2 regions of the Streptomyces tamarix genome follow, and region 2 is predicted to be linked to the other one. Evidence: riboswitches for the same ligand, from Rfam matches in the RefSeq annotation. Region 2 holds a riboswitch; the other holds the start of a gene.
The links. Region 2 has a riboswitch for S-adenosylmethionine ahead of thrC (threonine synthase). Riboswitches for the same ligand answer to the same signal wherever they lie in the genome.
Positions count from the first base shown of each region.

Region 1: linked by a shared signal. The riboswitch ahead of RND61_RS21215 (aminotransferase class V-fold PLP-dependent enzyme) and the one ahead of thrC (threonine synthase) in region 2 are both predicted to bind S-adenosylmethionine.

Region 1 is NZ_JAWCTQ010000028.1:53,586-57,439, forward strand. It holds gene trpD (anthranilate phosphoribosyltransferase) at 67-1,131, shown strand; gene RND61_RS21210 (hypothetical protein) at 1,178-1,480, shown strand; SAM riboswitch class IV at 1,628-1,745, shown strand; gene RND61_RS21215 (aminotransferase class V-fold PLP-dependent enzyme) at 1,948-3,366, shown strand; gene RND61_RS21220 (Lrp/AsnC family transcriptional regulator) at 3,431-3,712, opposite strand; gene RND61_RS21225 (rhomboid family intramembrane serine protease) at 3,709-3,854, opposite strand, start outside.
Region 2 is NZ_JAWCTQ010000007.1:34,245-38,098, forward strand. It holds gene RND61_RS08025 (alpha,alpha-trehalose-phosphate synthase (UDP-forming)) at 1-440, opposite strand, end outside; gene RND61_RS08030 (glucosyl-3-phosphoglycerate synthase) at 485-1,453, opposite strand; SAM riboswitch class I at 1,602-1,746, shown strand; gene thrC (threonine synthase) at 1,765-3,051, shown strand; gene RND61_RS08040 (MoaD/ThiS family protein) at 3,073-3,351, shown strand.

The DNA of each region.
Region 1 (3,854 bases), on a different contig from region 2:
CTCTTCGCCGTCCCCGGGGCTCGCTAGGCTGGTCCCGTCCCACCCGTCACGGACCCAGGAGCGACCATGAGCGCTGTGCCACCCGCTGGAGGACCTACCGCGGCGGGCCGCTCCTGGCCCGCCCTCCTCGACGCCCTGCTCTCGGGGCGGGACCTGGACGCGGACACGACCGCGTGGGCGATGGAGCGCATCCTCGGCGGGGAGGCCACGGACGCGCAGATCGCCGGCTTCGCGGTGGCCCTGCGCGCCAAGGGCGAGACCGTGGAGGAGATCTCCGGCCTCGTCCGCACCATGTACGCCCACGCCCGGACCATCGAGGTCCCGGGGCGGTCGGTCGACATCGTCGGCACGGGCGGCGACGGCGCGAAGACCGTCAACATCTCCACCATGTCGGCGGTCGTCGTCGCCGGTACGGGCGCGAAGGTCGTCAAGCACGGCAACCGCGCCGCCTCGTCCGCGTCGGGGGCCTCCGACGTCCTGGAGAAGCTCGGCGTCAACCTGGAGCTGTCCCCGGAGCGGGTCGCCGAGGTGGCGGAGGAGGCGGGCATCACGTTCTGCTTCGCCGTCAAGTTCCACCCGGCGCTCCGCCACGTCGCCGCCGCCCGCAAGGAGCTGGGCATCCGCACGACGTTCAACTTCCTGGGCCCGCTGACCAACCCGGCCCGGGTCCGCGCCCAGGCGACGGGGGTGGCCGATGCCCGGATGGCGCCGATCCTCGCCGGGGTGCTCGCCGAGCGCGGCTCGTCGGCGCTGGTGTTCCGCGGTGACGACGGGCTGGACGAGCTGACGACGACGGCCGGGTCCCGGGTGTGGGTCGTGCGGGACGGGACCGTCCGGGAGGAGGTCTTCCACCCGCGCGACGTGGGCCTCGACCTGGTCCCGGTGGAGGCCCTGCGCGGCGCCGACGCCTCGTACAACGCGGACGTGGCGCGCCGTCTGCTGGCCGGCGAGACCGGGCCGGTGCGGGACGCGGTGCTGCTGAACGCGGCGGCGGCGCTGGTCGCGCTGGACCCGTCGGACGCGCCGCTGGCCGAGCAGTTGCGGGCCGGCATGGCGAAGGCCGCCGAGTCCGTCGATTCGGGCGCCGCCCGCGATGCCCTGGACCGCTGGGTGCGGGTCAGCAACCGCTAGTGCCGCCCCCATGGACGCCGGCCCCGTCCGGGACGCGGTGAGGTCCGTGAGCGGTGACCGCCGACCGGACCCGGACGAGGTCGAGGCGTGCCTGGCCGCCGTGGTCGAGGGGCGCGTGAGCCGGGAGGCCGCCGACCGGTGGGCCGGGCGCCGGGTCGCCGACGACGCGCTCGCGTGGGACGAACCGTCCTGGTGGGCGCTGGGGCTCCTGCACGGAATCGACCTGCGGCCGGGGCCCGGGGAGCCGTACCTGCACGACGACGAACAGGTGCGGGGATGGCTGGAGGAACTGCGGCGGCGCCGGGCGGCCCACCGCGAAGGCCTCCCGTCCGGCGACCGGCGCCCGTGAACGCCGTCGGCGCGAACGTCCCCTGACGGGGCGTGGGTTCCACGGGTCCGCGGCACCGCCCCGCCCGGGGTGCGCGCCGCGGACCCGTCCACTGTGCGGACCCCGTCTTGCGCGGTGACCGGGTAGGTGTGGCAGGATGCTCGACAAGGTCATGAGTGACAGCGACTACGGCCCCGGCCCGCTGTCCGGCAACCCTCCGTCCGTGGCGGGGTGCCCCGGGTGAAGACCAGGCCGCAGGCAGAGAGGTCTGCGGCAAGCGCGGACCCCTGCACACCCTGGGGTCCTGGTCCCGAGGGAGCAGTCTCGTGAGCAAGCGAATGCGCTAGGGCCCTTCCGGCCCCTTCCCCCCTCCTCCGCGCGGCCGTCGTCGCCGCGCGTCGAGGCAACACCCGCGTGCGGCACGGCAGTCGAGCCGTCCCCGTGGGCCTCCACCTCCGTTCGCCTTGTCCTCGCCGGGAGAATCCGCCATGTCCGCGTACCCGAACACCGCCGTCGCCTCCGCCCCCGTCGCTGTCGCCTCCGTCGCCCCCGCCTCCGCCGAGTGCTCCGCCCCCGCCGCCCTGCCGCTGCCCGTGCTCGGGCGGGACGTGACCGTGCCGCTCGTCACCGGCGGGGAGGCCGTGTACGCCGCGCTGGACTACGCGGCCAGCGCCCCGGCGCTCCAGCGCGTGTGGGACGACGTCGCCGCGTACGCGCCGTACTACGGCAGCGTCCACCGGGGCGCCGGGTACCTGTCGCAGCTCTCCACGGACCTGTTCGAGAACAGCCGCAGGACGGTCGCGGAGTTCCTCGGCTGCCGCCCCGGCGACCAGGTCGTTTTCACCCGCTCCACGACCGACTCGCTGAACCTGCTCGCGCACGCCCTCCCGGCCGGCTGCGAGGTGTTCGTCTTCGAGACCGAGCACCACGCCTCGCTCCTGCCGTGGCGCGACGCCCGCGTGACGTACCTGGACGCGCCCCGCACCCCCGGCCGGGCCGTGGAGACGCTGGAGCGGGCCCTCGCCGGCCGGGACCCCCACGGCCCCGCCCTCGTGTGCGTGACCGGCGCCTCCAACGTGACCGGCGAGTTGTGGCCGGTACGGGAGCTGGCGGCCGCCGCGCACGCGCACGGCGCGCGGATCGTGCTGGACGCCGCCCAGCTGGCGCCGCACCACCCAGTGGACGTGGCGGACCTGGACGTGGACTGGGTGGCGTTCTCGGGGCACAAGCTGTACGCGCCCTTCGGGGCCGGTGTGCTGGCCGGGCGGGCCGACTGGCTGCGGGACGCCGAGCCGTACCTGGCGGGCGGCGGCGCGTCGCGGACGGTGGCCCGGCGGGCCGACGGCGGGGTGGAGGTCGCCTGGCACACCACGGCGGCCCGCCACGAGGCCGGCTCGCCGAACGTGATCGGCGCCTACGCCATCGCCTCGGCCTGCGAGGCGCTCACCGCGGCCGGGTTCGACGCGCTCGTGGCCCGTGAGCAGGAGCTGATCGCCCGCGTGCGGGAGGGGCTGGCCGAGGTGCCCGAGGTGCGGGTGCTGTCGCTGTTCGGCGACGACGCCCCGCGCGTCGGCGTCCTCTCCTTCGTCGTGGAGGGCTGGAACAGCTCGCACTTCGCCGCGGCGCTCTCCGCCGAGTACGGCATCGGCGTCCGCGACGGGCTGTTCTGCGCCCACCCGCTGGTCCGGACCCTGCTGGGCGGGACGCCGCAGGAGCCGGGGGAGTGCGGGGCGCCGGAGGGCGGGCCGGGGGAGCGGTCCCTCAACGCGATCCGGGTCAGCTTCGGCGCGGGCACCCCCGACGAGCACGTCGACCGCTTCGTCCGCGCCGTGCGGGAACTGGTCAGGGACGGCGCCCGCTGGAGCTACCGCACGGAGGACGGGCGCTGCGTGCCCGACCGCGGCTGAGACGGCGATCGCGCCGTGGCTGATTCCGCCTCACCCGTTCGGGTGAATCGGTGGGGCGGGGCGGTCAGGCGTCGAGACCGATCGCGAAGGCCGCTTCCAGGTCGTGCTGCGAGTACGTGCGGAACGCGACGTGCGTGTCCGTCGCGACGACGCCGGGAATCTTGCTGATGCGGCCGGGGATGATGTCGGCCAGGTTCTCGTGCCGGGGCACGCGGACCATGGCGACCAGGTCGTAGGTCCCGGTGACGGAGAAGACCTCGCTCACGTTGTCGAGCGCGGCGATCGCCTCCGCGATCTCCGGGATGCGGTCCACGCTGGTCTTGATGAGCACGATCGCGGTGATCACGGCTGTCCCTCTCCCTCGGTGGCCGCTGCTGGAGCCTTCACTCTAATGCCCCGGTAGCGCGCCCACGCGTACAGGAACCCCAGCGCGAACCCGACGAGGTGCGCGAGGTAGGCGACCCCGGGCCCGCTGCCCGCCCCGCGCG
Region 2 (3,854 bases):
ATCAGGACCGCCGCGCCCGGCGCCGCCTCCGCGGCGAGCGCCTCCGCGAAGGCCCGGTTGTACGCCCGGTACGCCTCCCACCGGCGGCGGAACTCCGCGTCGAAGACGGGCTCCAGCGGCGTCTGGTACAGCATGTGGTGGACGAACCACAGCACCGAGTTGGCGATGCCGTTGTACGCGGCGGCGTGCGTCCCTTCGCCCGCCAGCGCGTCGATGTCCAGCATCCGGACGCCCGGCTCGGAGACGCCGCGCCGCACCGCCTCCCGGTCCCCCTCGCCCAGCGCCGCGCACACCCACACCGCGCCCGCGTCGGGTCCGATCGCGGAGAGCCCCGACACGAGCCCCCCGCCGCCGCGCCGCGCCTCCAGCCCGCCGTCCGCCTCGCGCAGCGCGTAGCTGACCGGACCGCGATTCGATGCCACCAGGATGTCCGAGACCATGAGCCCAACCTAGCCCGAGCGGGAAACGCTCAAACGTACGGAGATCAGGCCACCCGGCGCTTGCGCTGGTACTCCGCGACCTCCCGCATCGGCGGCCGTTCCTCCGTGTCCACCGGGTGGGTGCGCGGCGCGAAGCCCGTCTCCGTGCGGTCGAACTGCGTCAGCCGGGGCCGTACGAGGTGCCCGCGCGACAGCCGCAACTGCGCCGTCCGGTAGATCGCCGCGGCCATCCGCCCCAGCGCCCGGTCGTCCTGGTGCCGGTGCAGCCGTACGCCCACGTCGACCTGGGCCAGCGCGTCCAGGCCCACCAGGTGCAGCGCGTCCACCAGCAGCCCCAGCTCCACCCCGTACCCCACCGGGAACGGCAACCGCTCCAGCAGCGTGCGCCGGGCCGCGTACTCCCCGCCCAGCGGCTGGACGAACCCGGCCAGCCGCGGCCAGTGCAGGTTCAGCAGCGGTCGCGCGACCAGCTCCGTCACCCGGCCGCCCTGCCCGCCGCCCCGTCCGCCGTCCGCCCCGGCCGCGAAGGGACGGTCGTACATCGCCTTCACGAACTCCACGTCCGGGTCCGTGAGCAGCGGCCCCACGATCCCCGCCACGAAGTCCGCGTCGAACTCCCGCAGGTCCGCGTCGACGAAGCACACCACGTCGCCGCCCGTCACCAGCAGGGAGCGCCACAGCACCTCCCCCTTGCCGGGCAGGGCGGGTATGCGCGGCAGCACGTCGTCCCGCGCCACCACCCGCGCGCCGGCCCGCGCGGCCACCTCCGCCGTGCGGTCCGTAGACCCCGAGTCGAGGACGACCAGCTCGTCGACGAGCGGCACCGCCTCCGACATCAGGTCCCGACGGATCACGGCGACGATCTCACCGACCGTCGCCTCCTCGTTCAGCGCGGGCAGGACGACGCTCACCGTGGTGCCGTGGGCCCGTTTCGCGGCGAGCAGTTGGTCGATCGGCCGGTCGGCCACGGACCAGGACCGCCGGCCCAGCCAGCGCTCCACCTCTTCCAGCACGCGCGCCACTCCTCGGGTCGTTGCGGGGCCGTGTGTGACCCATCTCGCGGTTCGGACGTCTATCTCAGACCTCCACCCCTTCGGCTACAGTCTTGAACAACGCGCGAGACCACCGCATGCCGGGGTCCCCGTGCCGACAACCACATACCGCTCATCCAGAGGGGCAGAGGGACACGGCCCGATGAAGCCCCGGCAACCCTCCAGCCGGTTCTCGCACGTTCACGCGAGGTCCCCGGCTAGGGAAGGTGCCAAATCCGTCTCACGGCGACACGCGCCAGTGAGAAAGATGAGGAGAAAGGGCCTCGCCTTCCATGGCTGTGCAGACCACCGCACCCACCACCCCCTCCGTCGACCTCGGCCCCGCGGCCGCGCTCTCCTGCCGCGAGTGCGGCGAGCGCTTCCCGCTCAGCCCGATCTTCGCCTGTGAGCACTGTTTCGGCCCCCTCGAAGTCGCGTACGACCTGCCGGCCGGCGACCCGGAGCAGCTCCGCAAGCGGATCGAGGCCGGCCCCACCAGCATCTGGCGGTACGCGCCGCTCCTCCCCGTCCCCGCGGACGTCGCGGACAAGCCGAACCTCAACCCCGGCTGGACCCCGCTCATCAAGGCCGACAACCTCGCGCGCGAACTGGGCGTGACCGGCGGCCTCTACGTCAAGGACGACTCGGGCAACCCCACGCACTCCTTCAAGGACCGGGTGGTCGCCCAGGCCCTGGAGGCGGCGCGCGTCTTCGGCTTCACCACCCTGTCGTGCTCCTCCACCGGCAACCTGGCGGGTGCGGTCGGCGCCGCCGCCGCGCGGGCGGGCCTGCGCTCCTGCGTGTTCATCCCGCACGACCTGGAGCAGGGCAAGGTCGTCATGGCCGCGGTGTACGGCGGCGACGTGGTCGGCATCGAGGGCACGTACGACGATGTCAACCGCTTCTGCTCGGAGCTCATCGGCGACCCGCTCGGCGAGGGCTGGGGCTTCGTCAACGTCAACCTGCGGCCGTACTACGCGGAGGGTTCCAAGACCCTCGCGTACGAGATCTGCGAGCAGCTCGGATGGCGCCTGCCGGACCAGTTGGTCGTCCCGATCGCGTCGGGCTCCCAGTTGACGAAGATCGACAAGGGGTTGCAGGAGCTGATCAGCCTGGGCCTCGTCGAGGACCGGCCGTACAAGATCTTCGGCGCGCAGGCGGAGGGCTGCTCCCCGGTGTCGGCGGCCTACAAGGCGGGCCACGACGTCGTACGGCCCCAGAAGCCGAACACGATCGCCAAGTCGCTCGCCATCGGCAACCCGGCCGACGGCCCGTACGTCCTGGACATCGCCCGTCGCACGGGCGGCGCGGTGGAGGACGTCAACGACGAGCAGATCGTCGACGCGATCAAGCTGCTGGCCCGCACGGAGGGCGTCTTCGCCGAGACGGCGGGCGGGGTGACCGTGGGCGTGACGCGCAAGCTGATCGAGAACGGCCTGCTGGACCCGTCCCTGACCACCGTCGTCCTCAACACGGGTGACGGCCTGAAGACCCTGGACGCGGTCGCCCCGACGACCGGCCCCACCGCGACGATCCGCCCGAGCCTGGACGCGTTCCGCGACGCCGGCCTCGCCAACTGAAACCCCCGGGAGACACGAACCATGAGCGTCAACGTCCGCATCCCCACCATCCTCCGCACGTACACGGGCGGCCAGGCCGAGGTCCCGGCGGAGGGTGCGACCCTCGCGGAGGTCATCGAGTCCCTGGAGAAGAACCACCCGGGCATCGCCGCGCGCGTCCTCGACGACCAGGGCCAGCTTCGCCGCTTCGTGAACGTCTACGTCAACGACGACGACGTCCGCTTCGAGCAGGGCCTCGGGACGGCCACCCCGGAGGGTGCGGGCATCTCGATCATCCCGGCGGTCGCGGGCGGCTGCTGAACCCCTCCGGCGTCCCCTCCGGCGACGGGGGACGCCCGTACGCCCTCTCGGACCGTGTCGGCCCGGTGCCTGACCGTCCGGTGCCTGACTGGCTGGCACTGATCGTCTGGCGTCCGGTCGTCCGGTGCCCGACTGCCTGGCGCCGCCTGCCCGATGTCCGGTCGTCCGGTGCCCGACTGTCCGGCCGTCCGGCGTCCGGTCGTCCGGTATCGGTCGTCTGAGCCGACTGTCCGGTGGCCGGTCGTCCGGCGCCTGACCGTCCGCCGCCCGACCGTCCAGTGCACGACTGACCGGTGCCTCTCCGCCCGGTTCCGGCGTCCCGGCCCCCGCCACCTCTGGCGGGGGCCGACCCGTTGGTCCCGAGGGGCCCCGCAGGCCCCGTAGGCAGCCCCCGCCGTCCCCCCGCAGGCCCCGTAGGCCGTGCGTCCCCACCCCGCCCCGTGAGGCCCCCACCGTCCCCCGCAGGTCCCGTGCCGGTGTTCGCCGGGCGTCCGGCGGGGTAG